Regions from separate parts of the Teredinibacter haidensis genome, predicted to be linked through region 3. Evidence: riboswitches for the same ligand, from Rfam matches in the RefSeq annotation. Region 3 holds a riboswitch; each other region holds the start of a gene.
What was found. Region 3 has a riboswitch for cobalamin ahead of H5715_RS06615 (TonB-dependent receptor plug domain-containing protein). Riboswitches for the same ligand answer to the same signal wherever they lie in the genome.

Region 1 (6,090 bases), 180 kb from region 3:
TTCACCGCGCCCTGCTTTGGCCTCGTATTGGATATAAGCATCTTCAAACGCCTGCCCATAGAGTTCATGCAGATCGGGTGCTTCTTCGGGTGAAAGTAAAGTCCATTCACCCTCTTCTGCTACCCGTTTCATAAATAAATCTGGCACCCAATTCGCGGTGTTCATATCGTGGGTTCGACGACGCTCATCACCGGTATTTTTGCGTAGCTCTAAAAACTCTTCTATGTCGATATGCCAGGTTTCAAGGTAGGCACACATTGCCCCTTTTCGCTTGCCACCTTGGTTAACAGCAACGGCAGTATCATTGGCAACTTTTAAAAAGGGTACAACGCCCTGCGATTCCCCGTTAGTGCCTTTAATATGCGCACCAAGGCCACGTACACGTGTCCAGTCGTTACCTAAACCGCCAGCAAATTTCGATAACAGAGCGTTATCCTTAAGCGATGAATATATACCGTCCAGATCATCCGGCACTGTGGTCAGGTAACAGGACGACAATTGTGGTCGCAACGTACCGGAATTAAACAGCGTGGGTGTCGAACTCATAAAATCAAATGACGACAATAGCGTATAAAATTCAATGCAGCGCTGCTCTCGATTGATTTCATTTATCGCAAGCCCCATGGCTACGCGCATAAAAAAAGCCTGAGGTAATTCCAAGCGCTGTTGGTTGCTATGAATAAAGTACCGGTCGTAAAGTGTTTGCAGGCCTAAATAGGTGAATTGTAAATCTCGCTCTGGCAATAAAGCTGCCGATAATTTGTCTAGATCGAAACGTGCTAGCTCGGAGTCGAGTAACTCAAGATCAACTGCACGTTTAATGTAAGCCTTAAAGTAGTCGCCATATAAATTCGACATTTCTGACTGAGTCGCTTCATGTTTCCGATCAAAGACAAAACTCAAAGCCTCGCGACGACAGTTGTCCAACAGCAAGCGTGCCGATACCTGGGAGTAATTTGGCTCCTGATCGATCAGGCTACGAGCGCTCATAACCAGTGCCGCATACAGATCCTCTTCTTTCATACCATCGTAAACAGCATTCAAGGTGATCCGCATCACCTTGTGCGCGTCGATATCCTCTAGCCCGCTGACAGCCTCATCAATTACGTTCTGCAGGCGTGTCTGATTCAATGGTTGTCGACTGCCGTCATTCAATACAATGCTAATCGTGGCTGACGACGACGTATCGTCGGTTTGTTTCGACGCCCGCTGCTGAGCGTGCTGATCCCGGTATAGCACGTAGGCACGCGCGACTTTTTGTTCGCCATTGCGCATTAGCCCGAGTTCAACTTGGTCCTGAATGTCTTCAATATGTACCGTTCCGGCTTCAGGAAGGCGACGAAACAAGGCTTTGATCACTTGGTCAGTGATTTGGTCGACCTTTTCGTGTATTCGGCTAGATGCGGCCGCGGTGCTTCCCTCGACAGCGAGGAAAGCCTTGGTGACGGCCACCATAATCTTACTGCGGTCAAATACTGTGAGTTTGCCATTGCGGCGAATAACGCGATATTCGCTGTGCGTGGGTGCGTTATCTATGGCGGTGTGGGTGGAATGGCTGAGATGGTCTTCAGTGACGATTGGGTCGTTTTGCATGCTTTGTTCCTGGCCCGGATGCCAGGGAATGAAAGCGCAAAATACCGACGACTTTCAAACCCGGGCCTTTACGCGAGACGCTGGTTAATAAGAAAGGTAATCGGACTTAAGCGGTCTGTAATATTCAGCCTGCTATCACCGTTGCGCGACAGTTCCGGATTCTCACCGGATTCCCCTATACTCAACCCTTAGCCACTATATGTGGTGGCCATAAATTGATGTGGCACAAGTTATAGTAATTAAGGCTGTTTGGCAAGTAGCGTTTTTAAGTGAATTGTGGTGCGTATTTATTTTACGTCATCAAAATTTATAGAACGTTAAATACTTGCAAACGTTTTACCTTGTCTTGGTCGCTCCCCTTAAAAAGTCAGAAGTATTAAGGCGATTTGTGCACTCATAACGACCGACCTGAAGCTCAGGACTGATGCCGCGCCAGATCGCTCCCGAACCTTGGAATATTGGTTTTCGGCGTCGCCTGGAAAAGGTCATACCAAAGGGGAAAAGGTAGGTATTTCCGCTGAAAAATACTTCGACTCCCAAGCTTCGGAGGCACAAAACAATATTTTTGGAGTTTGATTCACTTTTCCGTATTTTAAACAACCTTGTTGAATCGGTCGGTTTCGCACATTCAAAATCAATATTGGTGAGCATGCGGTTTACATAAGAGATGCTCGGCTTCATAAAATTGGCCAGCTGAATTCTCGTATGTTTCTATTTCTATCGTCTATAGACCTATTTTAACCAAGAGGCGATTTGAGATTGAGTAGGCACTGAACCACTATGAATTACTATTCCATCAATTACCACGGCAGGAGTACTCATAACGCCGTAAGACATGATGACTTCAGGACTTGTTTCTTTGGATACGTTGACGTCGCAATTTTCTTCTGTCGCAATTTCTCTAATTAGCTCGGCGGTTTTTACGCACTTGGTGCACCCGCTGCCGAGAACTTTAATGTTCTTCATAGTTATTTCCTCAGAAAATAGGGCTAATAAAGTTAAACACCCAACCAACAACAGTAAAAGCTGTTAGCAGTATGGCGAATAAAATACATAGAAGTTTCCACTGCATGACTTGCTTGAGCAAAATAAACTCGGGAAAGCTGGCCGCCACCGTACTCATGCAAAATGCCAAAGTCGTCCCCACTGGCAAGCCATTAATGATAAGGCTTTCCATGACAGGAATAACGCCGGTAGCATTCGAATACAGCGGAATCCCGAGAAGTACTGCGGCAGGGACAGACCACCACTGGCCATCACCGAGGCGGTTTTCGATCCAGCTATCCGGTACAAACCCATGTAAGACGGCCCCGAGACCCACACCGACAATAACCCACTTCCAAACGCGGGAAAAAATTTCTAGCGTTTCGGACTTGGCGAATGCGTGACGCTCTTTAAATTTTATTGGGGACTTAGCAAAAGTGATTATATCTTGATTGTATTGCGTTTTTCTACCGCGCTCCAAGGCCTTTGCTGCAAACGATTGAAGCCATCTCTCGGCACGAATCACATCAAGGAAAATACCACCGACAATCCCGACGAATACACCGACTAAAACGTAAAGAAAAGTGAACTTCCATCCAAGTAAGCTCACCAATAGCAGCACCGCAACCTCGTTGACCAATGGGGAGGTCAACAGGAAAGCCATGGTAATCCCGACAGGGATACCCGCAGAAGTAAAGCCTAAAAAAACCGGAATACTGGAACAGGAACAAAACGGTGTAATGGCACCAAAACCGGACCCGAGAAAATACCCAACGCCCTTATGCTTACTCGCCAAAAAATCTCTGACTCTTTCCACATCTAAAGACACGCGTAGTAAGGCAATAGTGTAGATCATGACCACCAGCAGCACGTAAATTTTACTGACATCTTCTATAAAAAAGTGTGTGGCGTCGGCAAGTTTACTTTGCGGATCGAAACTCAGAGCACCGTAGGTTATCCAGTCAGCAAGCTTTGTGAAAATGGTAAACATCAATATTCCTTAAACCAATTATGCATATTGATTCAGACTGATAGATGGCGAATACCAGCAGTTTAAACTTAACATTCACAACAGGGGAAAGCATCGAGCGCAACGACCTACTTTGATACGCGGTATCACATATACGAATAGCTTGTAATCTTTAAAATAAAATCCCATACACGTATTAGAGGTCCGGCCGGCAAAAAGGTTGAATTTAGCCACTTCGTACCTAACCTGATGATTTATATGAAAATATTGGTCATCTTCTCATGGAAGAATTGTGCGAATTTCACGCATCAATTTCTTTGTTTTAAGGTATTATGGGGCTCCCTTGCTCTAGTGCTAATTGGTCGCCAACGTTAAGCTTTTTCTCTTCTAGTAACCGATTCATCATACCTGTCTTAAATGAGACTTCCGCTTCTAGCTTGCCTATAGACACTGATGCCTCTGCCTTCCAGGTCTGTAGTTCTTCATTCAGTATTTTAAGCTTGTCGAGTTCCGCTGATTGGCCTTTCAATTCAGATACTTGTGCTTTAAGTGAATCTGCTTCCTCCGCTTTAGATTCCAATCGCGCTATTAATCTGCGCTGTTCAGATTCTAGGATTGAAGTATCTTTTTGCGTAGCGCTGAGTTCAGCCGCAAAGCGTCCGTTATCCTTATTTAACTGTGTAATATCGGTTTGTTTAACTGAAAGAGTTTGATTGAGTGTCCGAATTTCAGCTTGAAGCTGCTGATTATGCTGCTCATGCTTCCGTTGATCCTGATCGCGCTGATCTTTTACCGACGTTCGATAATGCTCCATGGATTCTCGGTTATGACAATGTTTTTCTTCCAACGACTCGATCTGGGTCTGCCTTTCAGCTAGTAGCGCCTGAAGTTTTTCTTCCGTTTGACTGGCTTGGGTTACTTTTGCTTTTAAAGCTTCTTCGGCGACCTTGCTCGCGGCTAACTCAGCGAGCGCGTTTTGTAGGCGAGACTCCTTTTCTTCAAGCGTTTTTTTATCGGCGGCTAACGTGTCCTCAAGCTCTTTAGTGCGGGTCATGAGCGACTGCACTTGATTCTGATGCCTGACGTGGTTCTCGTCTATAACCGCTTGCGCTTCCTGTTTTAGTGTGGAAGCCAGGCGGCCAACAAGCTCTTTTATCGGCTGGCTGAGCAGCGCCTCGTCATCCGGTCGACCCGACGCCTCCTCTTCAATCTCGCGTAGATAGCGATGGATGGTTGACTTGGAGCCGGTGTTGCCCAGCTCCACGCGAATTGCATCAATGGACGGGTTTTCGCCTCGACTGATTAGGGTTTCGCGCGCTTTGGATACTAATGCTTTGTTAACGCCGCCTCTTGCCATAGTTTACCTCTCGATATTTCGTACTGTATTACATACCATGTATATACATACTATATTAAACGCTATCCATAAAAACAGGTATATTTGTCCAAAAACCAGTACGAAATAAGGGCTTACGGGTTGCTTAGTCACTTCGCGTCATTGATTGAACTACAGTCTTAATCAAGCTGCACCCATACTTTCCGAGTTAAAAGCACGACAAAAACCGATAGCCAATCGGTTTTTGTCGTGCTACCTTACCGTCCGTATAAATTCAGCGTAATTGATATTATGAACCTTGGCGAACTCGAAAAATTAGTGCTTCAGCACATCTGGGATACTGGCGAAGTGGATGCGAAGCAAGTATTCGCACATTTTGAGAAATCTCGCGGCGGTACGTTAAATACGATCCAAAGTACCCTAGATCGCCTGTTCAAAAAAGGTTTGTTAAGTCGAGAAAAGCATGGGCACGCTTACCTATACAAAGCCGCAATAAATCGCAACGCCTTTATAGGACAATTAATCAATGATATCGCCAGTGATTTTGGTTCGACAAAAGACAGTCCTTTGCTCGCCGCCTTCTCCTCTCTATCTTCAGATCTTGACAATGAACAACTGGATGAACTCGAGCGACTGATAGAAGAAAAGCGTGCGACTTCTCGGACTGGTGGCGCAAAATGATTTTGGGCTATTTGGGGCTGAGCCTGAATATATTGTCAATTGTTTTTGTCAGTCTCTGCGCGTCGCTGATCTTTATCAGCATGACCTTATTCTTCACCCCGAATTCACTAAACCGTTTTCAGGCTAATGCTAGGATCAGTATTTTATGGTGCATTGGCATTCTGCCCTGGATTATCAGTTTATTTAGTGTTGCGTTACTCGTGCTCCCTGAATTAACGTCGAGTAGCGACACATGGCTAGCCACTGTCCTACATTGGCACCACATTTACCAATTTGAAATTCTTAGCTGGCATGGCGCATCGTTATGTGTGTTTTGTGTTATTTTTTTTAGTGTGTGTTTAGCGAAGTTAGCCAAAGCCATGAAGGCCAACAAGCAACTAAATCAGCTCGATTTCTTTATACAAAACGTTAATTCTGAGCAGAGCCTGACGGTTATCGAATCAGAAGAATCTCGAGCGTTCACCTCGGGACTTTTTAGTCCTAGGTCATACATCACAAGTGGGCTTAGCGATCAGCTGACCACACT
Region 2 (6,090 bases), 1.9 Mb from region 3:
ACCTGCGGGATTGGCCAAAATATATCGATTTCCGATTTTTGCTTTATCTATAGCATTTATCATTGCGTCGCAAACGTCATTGACATCTACAATATTGAGTTCAAAGTTTAGGTTAAATGGAACTTTCCCATCCCTAATCGATTCGATAAAGCGGCTTGTTGGTGTTGAATGCGTAAACGATCCACCGAGCATGGCACCGGGCAATACAGACACCATATTAATTCCCAGCTTTTTTGCTTTAGCCCACGCGAGTTGTTCAGATTGTTTCTTCGATTCAAAGTACGGGTTTCCGTGAGTGTTTTCTATCCACTCATTGGGCCCTACAACGCGCTCGTTACTTCGCCCTAGCGCTCCTGTCGAACCAACGTAAATCACGCGTTCGACTGCGTTGTGCTTGCAAGCGATTAATACATTATCTGTGATACGGTTGTTAGCTAAAATAATATCGTGTTCAGGGTCTTCACTCCAATGTGAAAAGTTTGCTGCCGCTTGGAATACGATGTCAGCACCCTGCATTACGCTTTCGGCTTCATCTAGCTTGGTAAGATCAGCTATGCGTATTTCGGCTTTGCTTTTATCTAGTCCTAACGCTTTAGCTTTACTGAAATTTCGAACAACCGCTATTACTTGGTAGCCTTTGTCTAGCAATTTTGATACTAAATTAAGCCCAAGATGCCCGGTAGCACCGGTAACCAGTATCTTTTTCATGCAATTTCTTCTCTTAGAATTTCTTCACTATTTTGTTCTTCCTTGAGTTTCTTCTTCATTAGCCGACAAAATTTATTCGTCGTTATTTGCGCAAGTCGAGCCTCCTTTTTACAGAGTTCTGATTTTTTCGAAGCCGTGAAACGACCACCCGATGTAACAACTTTTGTTGAGTTTTGATAAAAATCGACAGTTACATTGAAATATTTTTCACGATTTTCAGTTTCTTTATGCTCGATTGTCAGCTCTATGAACGTCTCAATCGGAAACGAGAAATTGAGATATTCAGCGTAAATATTGTGCATAACATAATAGCTATTAGAGTCGTTGAAGAGTAAATCTACTACTGAGGTCGACATTTGGCGTGTTACCTCCAGGAAAATCATACCTCGAATATGGTAGCCGGTAGTATGGTCGAGAATGAACTCATTATTTTCCTGTAGTACAAGCTTGGAGGAATAGGTGTTCTCTCCAGTTTTTATCGGTTCTGTTATAAGAATATTATCGGAAATATGCTTGTGTGTTTGCTTTTGTGTGGCAATAGGGGGAGGGGAGCTTTCAAAAAAAGGAGACTGCCTGTAAATATTGTCGATTTGAATGGGGCTTAGGCCTTGGCCTGGAACGAATAGGCAGGTGCCGGCATGTGTTTCGCCTGATTTTACCAAATCCTTCCAGTCGCTATAAAGGATACACGAAGAGATGTTGTTATAGTTGTAGAACCGGTCACCCACAACGATCCATATGTCCTGTATTTCCATTTCACTACCATCACTAGTTTTAGTTAAAAATTAAAGTAAACGTAAGAGGCGTTGAGGGAAAGTACTCGACGCCACTATGTCTTTAAATTTTGTTAAGCACTAAAAACCATTCCGAAAGCTTCAGTCAGCTTTTTGTCAGAATGCTCGTGGCGGCGCCTTATGGAGGTTGGCGGGTTTTCACGAGTGGCGTTTCATTGAAAGAATGGTTTGAGTTTGTCCCTAAAGCCCTCTTTGGTGTGCTCGTTTAGTATCCGATGAACGACCAAATTATTATTAATTATATGGATCTGCTAAATTTGGCGGAAACGGATACACGGTATGGCACCCGTATCGTTCGGTATATTATGTTACTCAGGGTAACTTAAGCTGTTGATATATGTCAACTGTTCAGACTATGTCGTACCGTCTTGCGTGGCGTTGGTGCTCTATAGGTATTTAGCTAACCATCGTCGGGCTTGGTCTAGCACTGATACTGCTTAGATTAATTGCGCAATTTCATCTGGTGTTGTGGGGGGAACTGAGGTTGTTCGGGGGGGCGAGACGGTTCGCTTATCCTAGGGCCAAGTTTGAACGGCTTCTGCCCAAGTAAAGTATGAGGTGGTTTATTGAAAAGTGGTTTAAGTGGGGCGTACGGAAAGTAGTTGAAAAATTTTAAATCAATCGACATAGCCTTTAAGCAAGGCTTCAATATGCCAGTACAGCGAATCATAAAATTTCATGTTAAATACGCTAAGTTCGGGTATTTCGTAGGCCTTTGCCATTAATGCGCTTGGGTTACTTAAGTGCCAGGCGCCGATTAGGGAAGAAAAAAGTTGTAATATACATTGGATCGCGTTTTGGGGCGTTAACGACAATTCTATGGCTACCGTTTTTACGAGCGGTTGCATTAATATTGCCACTTCACTTTTAAAGTCAATGGCCTCTTCGAGCGTAAGTGGTTGCTCGAGTACAGTTGTGAGTATGCCGCTCAAACGACAAAATATGGGTCGGCTAACAAATACCTTGGTAATGGCCTCTGATGATGGCGGTGTAAAAGCTTTAATCAGTAATGGAATTAGTTCGGATAACTCCCTGCGATAGATTTCCAAAAATATAAGTTCTTTGACGCGGAAATATCGATAGAGTGCCGGTTTACTCATGCCAACAGCGGCAGCAATGTCGTTGAGGTTGCAGCGCTCAAAGCGCTGTTCTGCGATAACACTTTCAGCCGCCGAAAGGATTTCAGTAATCCGGATTTTTTTACAATCTTCAGATCGCGCTCGCCGAAACGTCACGATGCTACTCCTTTTTCGTACCAATAATAATATGTATGCAAGTAATCGAATCCAATGATTGAAAAATGGCAAAATCAGCCAATTATACTGTCGAAAATAAAAATGCCCGTGAATTGAAAATTTTTCTATTCAGTAAAATGGAAGAATAGACGCTATGCGCGCCATCCGCAACTGCCAGAAAATGCCTAGATAAGGGTGGTGCAACACGTAAACAATAGAGGTAGATGCTTGGGCTTGCTCAATTATTCGCCTAAGCTTCGCGTTTTTCTTACTGTTATTTTGTGGTGACGTTACGGCATTTTTCCATTCTTTTTCGGGCGTCGCTATGATGTTTCCCTAAAAGTAGAAGATTATTTTTTTCGTTAAAGCGGTTGCGTAATCTCTTTACAATAGGGTTTGATATAGATGCTTACAAATTTCCTTTATCGACGATACGTTTTAAGTGAATCCATCTTGCGATGGACCGTCGCTTGGACCTCGTTGATATGTATTCGTCCGGGGCGAATTAAAATTTAATCAGAGCTTCACCAGTTGGTTACCTCCAACGTCCAAAACGAATAAGCTTGAATCTTGTCTCTTTTGAGATATCCGTTTGTTATGGGCGGGAGCCTGTCGGAAAGATAGCAGATAATTGGAGGTTGTCGCGTTAGTTATAGGCTTGTTTAAATGAGTAAAATCGCTATTTAGCGTCTGAGATAATCTCGGCGGGCTTGTACGCTGCTCCAGATGCCTTTTGGTAAAGTCCTCGCTCAAAGCAGCGGCTGGATGTTACATTCGTCTCTTTTCAGGTCATTGATCCATCACAAATAAAAATAGTAATTATCCTATATGATGTGTTTTAAGTGATGAGAAGCACAACATGTAGGCTTTGTGTCACTAAATGCAGGGGAACCTGGTGTGAATCCAGGGCTGTCGCGCAACGGTAATAAGTGGGAATGTATTAATCCCCACTTTAAGCCCGAATGCCTGCCAATGTGCTGCCAGAAAGCTGACAGCTCAACCCGGGTCTCGCGCTAGGACCAGCAGGGTGGTCGACGCTGTTGACCTTACCTTCCCCGCCGTTCACTAAGTTTCCGCGCGACCCCCCACAGATATCGGGGAGTCTTATGTCTAGTAACGTGGCGTCAGCCAATTCATTGTTTTCTCAAATGCCAGAAGCCGTGCGTAAACGCGACGGCAGTCGCGCTGTTTTTGAGCGCGACAAAATCGAGCAGGCCATCGCTAAAGCTGGGCTTGCGACGAATGAGTTGGACGGAGCAGAAGCCAGTCTAATGACGTCGCAGGTACTGAAAGTTATCGGTCATTTGCAAGTACGTGAAGTGGATATAGAGCGCGTACAAGACATTGTCGAACAGGCCTTGATCAGTGCCAATCACTTAAAAACAGCGCGGGCGTTTATTGTCTATCGCGAACAGCATCAGCGCTTGCGAAAGGATAAGCAAACCTTGGTGGATGTGTCCTCAGCTGTTAACGAATATCTCGATAGGCTCGATTGGCGGGTTGCTGCGAATGCCAATCAGGGGTATTCGCTGGGCGGATTGATCCTTAACACCTCTGGAAAAATTATCGCCAACTACTGGCTTAATCATGTGTATCCGCCCCAAATAGGCGAGGCTCACCGCAAGGGCGACTTGCATATTCACGATTTGGATATGCTCAGCGGTTATTGCGCGGGCTGGTCACTGCGCACGCTGTTACACGAGGGCTTGAACGGTGTGCCCGGTCAGGTAGAGGCAGCGCCACCGCAACATATGTCGAGCGCCGTGGGCCAGATCGTGAATTTTCTGGGAACCCTGCAGAACGAATGGGCCGGTGCCCAGGCCTTCAGTTCTTTCGATACCTATATGGCGCCATTTGTGCGCAAAGATCAGTTGAGTTATACCGAAGTTCGCCAGCACATTCAGGAGTTGGTTTACAACCTGAATGTGCCCTCGCGCTGGGGTACGCAAACCCCTTTTACCAACCTTACGTTCGATTGGGTGTGCCCGGACGATCTTAAACAGCAGAACCCTGTTATCGGCACCGAGACCATGCCATTTTGCTACGGCGAGCTGCAGTGTGAAATGGATATGATCAACCGCGCGTATATCGAGGTTATGTCCGAGGGCGACGCCAATGGCCGCGTGTTTACCTTCCCTATCCCCACGTACAACATCACTCGTGAATTTCCCTGGCACTCAGAGAATGCCGAGCGCCTGTTTGCCATGACAGCCAAATACGGCCTGCCGTATTTCCAAAATTTTCTCAATTCCGAGCTGGAGCCCAATATGGTTCGCTCCATGTGCTGCCGGCTGCAGCTGGATTTAAGGGAGCTGTTAAAGCGGGGTAATGGCCTCTTTGGCTCTGCCGAGCAAACGGGCTCTCTGGGTGTGGTAACTATCAATTGCGCGCGCCTGGGTTACCTGCACAAAGGTAATGAGGCTGGGTTGATAGAGGCCTTGGATCGGTTGCTGGACCTGGGGCGGGACAGCCTAGAGCTTAAGCGCAAAGTGATACAGCGGCATATCGACGCGGGCTTATTTCCTTATACCAAGCGTTATTTGGGCTCGCTGCGCAACCATTTCTCCACCCTGGGTATAAATGGTGTCAATGAGATGATTCGCAATTTTTCCGAAGATCAATGGCATATTGCCACTCCCGACGGCAAAGCACTGGCGCTGCGGCTGCTCGACCATGTGCGTTTGCGTATGACACAGTTTCAGGAAGAAACCGGGCATCTATACAACCTGGAAGCGACACCGGCGGAAGGCACGACCTATCGTTTTGCGCGGGAAGATAAAAAGCGCTTTAAGGATATCCTGCAGGCAGGTACGGAGGATAGTCCGTACTACACCAATTCCTCCCAGTTACCGGTGGATTTCACCCAGGATCCCTTCGACGCGCTGGAGCGTCAGCAGGAATTGCAAAGTAAGTACACGGGTGGAACGGTTTTACATCTCTATCTGGGCGAGCCTCTGGCAAGCGCAGATGCCTGTCGCCGGCTTGTTAAGCGCGCGCTCAGCAATTTTCGCCTGCCTTACATCACGGTAACACCAACGTTTTCCATTTGTCCCAAGCACGGCTATTTAGCTGGTGAGCATGAATACTGCCCGCGCTGTGATCAGGACATTCTGCAACAAAAATCGAAGGAGATTAGCGATGAACAATAAAGTCGAGTTAAAACCAGAAGAGCGTGTGCGCTGCGAAGTCTGGACCCGAGTAATGGGCTACCATCGCCCTGTGTCAGCCTGGAATGCGGGCAAGCAGGCGGAGCATCAGCAGCGTCGTTTTTTTACCGTAGATAAAAAGCCGCATGCCGAGAGCTAAGACACTGCAGGTGGGTGGTTTTCAGCCCTTAACCAGTATTGATTATC
Region 3 (6,090 bases):
TCAGCAACAACCAGAAGTGTCGCACCTAATAAGGCCGACAGCGGAATCAGATAACGGTGATTAGGTCCAATAACAAGGCGTACCAGATGGGGCACCATTAAACCAATAAACGCGATGGTTCCACTCAAAGCCACGGCAATACCGACTCCCGCAGCAACCGAAATAATGATCGTGCGCTTTACCCGCTTAACGTCGATCCCCAAATGTCGAGCTTCCGACTCACCCAACAACATTACGTTTAAAGCTTTGTGCTGGCGAAAGAGTACGAGATAGGAGATAACGCTCACCGCAATTAAAATCATAACATCCTGATAGTTTGCGCCATCCAGGCTACCCATACGCCATAAGCTCAAGCGCCTAAGCATTTCATTATCAGACACAAATTCCAGCAAGCTGGTTATACTTCCGGCCAAAAAGGTAAAGGCAATACCGGCTAATAACATGGTGGAAACGCGTGTTCCCTGTTCATTGGTAGAAATTGAATAAACAAAACCCACCACCCCGATACTACCCACAAATGCGCCGACAGATACCAGGGAAAAACCCCAAATCCCCCACTCCCACTGGTGTAGTAATACAATCACTATGCTGGCCCCGGCTGCAGCACCGGCGCTCACACCAATAAGCGATGGATCGGCAAGCGGATTGCGGAAAAGCCCCTGTGTTGCGGCACCGCTAACCGCCAATATACTGCCCACTGCCATCGCCAACAATGCGCGAGGTAGGCGTAAGCGCTCTATAATAAGCCCTGCCTGGCTTGTATCGTTACCACCCACCCACGAGATAAATTGACTAACACTAAGGGGCACTGCCCCAAAGAGTAATGAGCACAGCAAACTAAAAAGCAGCAGCCCTAGCGAAAGGCTTGCTATCCACGGCCAAATCCTCGATAAATCTGCTGGCTTAATCAGCATTTAGCAACCCGCTTAATAGTCGACCCCTTTACGCGCCTGAATCCCAGCGCGAAAAGCGTGCTTTATTTCCTTAACTTCCGATACGGTATCAACAACTTCCCTGAGGGCACTGCCGCCACCCCGACCAGTAAGAACGACGCTTTGCTGATGAGGTCTGTTTTTGATCGCGTTGACCACCTCGTCTTCATCCAGGTATTGATAAGCCAACATGTAGGTAAGCTCGTCGAGCACAACCAGATCAAAACTTGCATCAGTCAGTAATTTTTTTGCGTATCCCCAGGTTTTTTTCGCCGCATCTATATCGGAGGATCTGTCCTGCGTGTCCCAAGTAAAACCCGTTGCCATCTGGTATAGAAATACATCTGGACATTTCTCCCGCAGATAAATTTCTTCGCCAGACAACTGCTCACCTTTAATAAACTGAACGACGCCCACTTTCTGTCCATAGCCGAGGGCGCGAATGACCATACCAAAAGCTGAACTGGATTTTCCCTTGCCGTTTCCAGTCAATAAAACCGAGACACCGCGTTCCTGATTGGCACTGGCAATCGTTTTATCCACCTGCGCTTTTTGTTTTTCCATGGCGCGTTTGTGTTTAGCATCTTTATCCATCAGTTTGACCTTATTAGAAAGTAAACTTAGCACCCAGATAAGCTTTACGCCCGCCGGTATTATAGTTGGTTACTTCTTCATAATTTTTATCTGTCAAATTTTCTACGCGCAAACTAAAGGTCCAGTCTTTCAGTGAGTAGTTCGCGCTTACATCCAGCACCTGGTAATCGTCTAAAGGTACGCGAACATTCTGATAGGTGTCATTATCATAGACTTCATCATCAGCATCCGTCGCCAAACGCAGATTCGCCAGCATATTCAAATTATTATCCATAAAAGCGAATTGTAGTCCCATGTTGCCCTGTAGTTGTGGGCGACGAAGACGGGGTAAATTATCGGACGTTTCACTTTCGTTATGGGTAACGTTACCGACAAATTTAATCGTGCTGCTAAAGGCGTAATCGGCAGCCAATTCAACGCCCTTAGATGAGGTTGTTCCCGAACGCTGTAAATAGCCAGAATAAGACGCCATGTCGTAATATATTTCGTCTTCTATTTTCTGGTTAAAGTAAGTAAGTTGCACTAACGCTTTACCGTCAATAAAATAATCCACGCCGATATCAAAGCCACGGCTTTGCTCTTCAGTTAAGACCGTTTCGGCTGCCGCGCCGAACGCATCAGGGCCAGCATTGTAAGCAATCTCATACAAACTGGGCGCTCTGAAGCCGGTGCCAAAGCTGGCTCTATATTTAAGCCCTTGGTCGACACCATCGCTATTTTTTTCACTTTGAACCCATGCCGTAGTCGCGCGATAGCTGAAGTGCTCTCCAAAATCATCGCTGTCATCATAACGCCCACCAAAGGTGTAGAACGCATTATCGGAAAATTGGCCCTGCCACTCGGCAAAAACCGCCGACTGATCCTGAGATAAATCGTCTCCACCCTCTATAACAACGGTTTCAGACTTATTATCTAACCCAAACACGAGAGTACTATTTGCCAAGATTTTAGCGCTTCCGAGATACTCGACTTTTTCTACATCACCCTTGTAGCCGTAAGAGAATACGCCATCGGCCAAATAATCCCTCTCCGTATTGGTTTTGGCTAGGGCCAACTGGTGGTTCATTTTTTCGCCACTATAGCTGGCGGACAAACGCCCTGCTTGCTGACTATAGTCCGACTTGCAGTCGTGCGTTGTCGGGTAGCCACAATTATCATATTCCGTGTTTCCCTCCACATCGCGAAGCACGAATTGAGCCCGCCAGTTCTCCGATAAGTTTAAACCGCCTTTAAAGTGCAGGGTTTGATTCTCGTAACCATCTTTGTCTGCTTCGCTATCGCTCACCAGCGAGTTATAACCATCGGTAGAGTTTTTTGCAGCCGACAAAAAAACATCGCCCCGAGCACTACCACTGGCAATATAGCCATTTACATCCTGTTGCTGGTAGCTTCCCCCCTGAACGCCAATTTGGCCTTGAATCCCTTCATCTACCGTCCGGGTAAAAATATTGACGACACCACCCGCATCCGCACCATATACAAAGCCCTGCGGCCCACGCAATATTTCTACTTTTTCGATTTCACCATTGGCATTGATATGTTCCATTGCGGTGCTTACCTGCGGGCCTGTTGGGTCCGACATTTCGATACCATCGATTAACACCAGGGTTCGATAACCTTCTTCTCCGCGAATACGCAAACTAGTGACTTTACCTGCACCGCCGCTATTACTAACGGATACGCCGGCCTCTGTACGCAATAGATCGGCAATCGCATTGTAACCACGTAGCTCGATTTCCTGCTCATCAATAACCGTAACGGAAGCGCCGATCTGACGAATAGGCGTTTCGTTTTTTGATGCCGTTACAACGGTTTCTTCAAGAAGTGGTTGCGCAAGGGAATAGGAAGAGAAAATCACAGCATTAATAGCGGTGAATAAAACAGATTTTTTCATGTTAGTCCTCATAAGCGTAAAAGCAAGCTAATGAGGGAGGCAGCCAGGGATGATGTAGACAAGTTTGATAAGACGGCTACAAATACTGGTTAGTATTGAATACGGCTATGCCGCAGGTAACGCTGTCCGCAAGTCGGGGATCACTCCAGGATGGTAGCCCTCCGCTCCATCAACGAAAATGAAACAGGCTGGTATCGGGCTATTACCTACTAAAAGTAGCTTTTACCGTTGCGGGGGCAGCGTTGGGTTTTCACCAAACTTCCCATTTATCTTGCGGCGTCGCGCAAGCACCTGTAACTGGCGGCGACTGTATAGAGGCGCCATTAGAATGTCAACTTGCCCATTAAATTCGATTAAATCCAACGAAGCGTTTACAAAAGTGGTCCAAACCGGATTGAACAAACTCACCCCTATTCCACTTCCTTTCCCCCGCTTTGAACCGACCTAAGCGGGAGGCAACAAAGGTTGCCGCCTTCAGCCTTCGACTGCCCATAAGAGGAGAATCGAGCAAAAGATGAACCGGCCGCAAGGTGTACTCTTTCCCTTCGAACAACGTTAAGCGCTTAATATCTTTAGCCCGAACATGGAAATACACCTGTCCCTCTACGCTATCACCTCCACGCACCGAATAAATCATGGGGTAGTGCTGATTCCTGACCTGAACACAGCGATACCCCTTTAGCTCTGCGTTCTGCTGGCCGTAACGCCCCTTTACAATTGATCGCCACACGCGAGGATACATAAGTGAACCGTACACAAACAAATGCATAATGCTGTCAACTCCCCCAAAAACCACTAACGATTAAAACTACCTACGCCAATTTTGTACTAAATATAGGTAAGACGAAAGCCAGTATTGGACCAAATTGACCCTCTATAACAACCGTGACATGATAGCCGTCTATTTATTCACCTGAATGAATTTCGCGCCACGACAAGTACGCGCTATAATTGTCCTTTTTGGGCCATCGCGGCCCATCAACTGACAATATAACGATAAAAATAAAACTAATGACCAAACGCCACACTTTATCGGCACGGATAACCCTCGCCTTTTTGGGGGTTGCCTGCAGTGCCTTCAGTTTTGCCCAGCCCCCATTGCAGGCAAAATTTTGGGCGACAGGATTAAGCACAACAAGGGCCACTTACGAATCTCTTCTTGCCGAGCACCTTCTGGATATTACCCAGCCCACACATGGTCCTTACGAATTTAGCGTTCATTACCTACAAGTAAACTACGATCGTGGAAGACGGGTAGTAGCAGAGGGAAAAGAGGTTAACTTCTTCACCAACCCCCTACCCGCCCGCAAGTTGGAGATGGATGGAGAGCTAAATGTTATTAGCGTTCCATTACTGCATGGGCTCCTAGGTTATCGTGTTTTAATTGCCCGCAAGCAAGATCTTCACATATTTGCCAGCATAGAAAACTACGCTGATTTGCAGAAGCTTAAAGCTGGACAGGTTAACTATTGGGCCGATGTCCCAGTGTATAAAGAAAATGGCCTACCGCTGGTGGTAGGCTCCTCGTTCGAATCGCTCTTTTTTATGCTGAGCCGAGGACGCTTCGACTATATACCTTTAAGTGCCGGTGAAGCCGTGCAATCGTTAAGTGAAGTGGGACCGGATTACGGCAATCTTGCGATTGTGCCGGGTATTGTTCTTTACTACCCTTTCCCGGTGTTTTTCCAGGTGAGTAAGCACCACCCAAAACTAACAGCGCGGCTGGAGCACGGATTGAAAATCGCTCACAAAGAGGGTTCTTTAGACACGCTTTTCTATCGATATTTTAAAGATGTTATAACTCAGATGAATCGAGAAAACACTCGCCTGTTTTACTTGAAAAACTCAAACATCCCAGCACCTTTTAGTCTGGAGCCCCCTAAACTTGTATCTACTCAGCGGGTTATTTCTGCTCCAGGGCTAATCGACGTTCGCTAAGCCCTCATGCTGCCAACGTTCTATAAGTGCCCGTTGGTTTTACTGAAGAATAAAGGCTCGTTAGCCTTTTGAAAGTGGTTTTCACGTTTTACATCGAAATGTTTTAGCATAAAGTCCTCAATTTTTGGCTTTACGTTTGCGCGAAAGCGACGACCACTGAAAACACCATAATGCCCCACACCCGTTTGAATATAATCGAGTTGACTCTCCTGCGGTATATTCACGCATAATGTATGCGCGGCCTGGGTTTGACCAATTCCGGATATATCATCATTTTCACCCTCTATCGTCATCAAGCCCACCTTTGTTATTTTTGAAGGTTGCACCAACTGACCTCGATGCATAAATTCACCTTTGGGCAAACGATGCTCCTGGAAAATATCACTGATGGTTTGCAGATAAAACTCTTCCGTTAAATCAAGTACAGCGAGATATTCGTTGTAGAAATCCCGATGCCTTTGCGCACTATCACAGTCACCCTCAACTAGGTGCTCAAAATATTTATTGTGGGCGGTTACGTGACGGTCCTGGTTCATGGTAATAAAACCACTGAGCTGTAAAAAGCCGGGGTAGACACGGCGCATAATGCCTTTGTTTGGCCAGGGAACCGTATAGATCATATTATCTTTAAACCAATCGAAACTGCGCTCCATGGCAATTTTGTTTGGCGTGGTTGGGGACAGGCGAGTATCAATTGGCGAGCCCATAAACGTCATTGTCGAAGGCAAACTT

Region 1: linked by a shared signal. The riboswitch ahead of H5715_RS05780 (ribonucleoside-diphosphate reductase subunit alpha) and the one ahead of H5715_RS06615 (TonB-dependent receptor plug domain-containing protein) in region 3 are both predicted to bind cobalamin.
Region 2: linked by a shared signal. The riboswitch ahead of H5715_RS19155 (ribonucleoside triphosphate reductase) and the one ahead of H5715_RS06615 (TonB-dependent receptor plug domain-containing protein) in region 3 are both predicted to bind cobalamin.

What each region holds. Positions count from the first base shown of each region.
Region 1 is NZ_CP060084.1:1,503,217-1,509,306, forward strand. It holds gene H5715_RS05780 (ribonucleoside-diphosphate reductase subunit alpha) at 1-1,593, opposite strand, end outside; cobalamin riboswitch at 1,668-1,799, opposite strand; gene H5715_RS05785 (thioredoxin family protein) at 2,326-2,559, opposite strand; gene H5715_RS05790 (permease) at 2,570-3,568, opposite strand; gene H5715_RS05795 (DNA-binding protein) at 3,870-4,904, opposite strand; gene H5715_RS05800 (BlaI/MecI/CopY family transcriptional regulator) at 5,175-5,564, shown strand; gene H5715_RS05805 (M56 family metallopeptidase) at 5,561-6,090, shown strand, end outside.
Region 2 is NZ_CP060084.1:4,696,898-4,702,987, forward strand. It holds gene H5715_RS19140 (NAD-dependent epimerase/dehydratase family protein) at 1-708, opposite strand, end outside; gene H5715_RS19145 (AfsA-related hotdog domain-containing protein) at 705-1,463, opposite strand; gene H5715_RS19150 (TetR/AcrR family transcriptional regulator) at 2,120-2,737, opposite strand; cobalamin riboswitch at 3,584-3,725, shown strand; gene H5715_RS19155 (ribonucleoside triphosphate reductase) at 3,844-5,886, shown strand; gene nrdD (anaerobic ribonucleoside-triphosphate reductase) at 5,876-6,043, shown strand; gene H5715_RS19165 (anaerobic ribonucleoside-triphosphate reductase activating protein) at 6,030-6,090, shown strand, end outside.
Region 3 is NZ_CP060084.1:1,686,994-1,693,083, forward strand. It holds gene H5715_RS06605 (FecCD family ABC transporter permease) at 1-914, opposite strand, end outside; gene cobO (cob(I)yrinic acid a,c-diamide adenosyltransferase) at 927-1,526, opposite strand; gene H5715_RS06615 (TonB-dependent receptor plug domain-containing protein) at 1,540-3,420, opposite strand; cobalamin riboswitch at 3,590-3,730, opposite strand; gene H5715_RS06620 (gamma-glutamylcyclotransferase family protein) at 3,764-4,189, opposite strand; gene H5715_RS06625 (type 2 periplasmic-binding domain-containing protein) at 4,432-5,358, shown strand; gene H5715_RS06630 (polyhydroxyalkanoate depolymerase) at 5,379-6,090, opposite strand, start outside.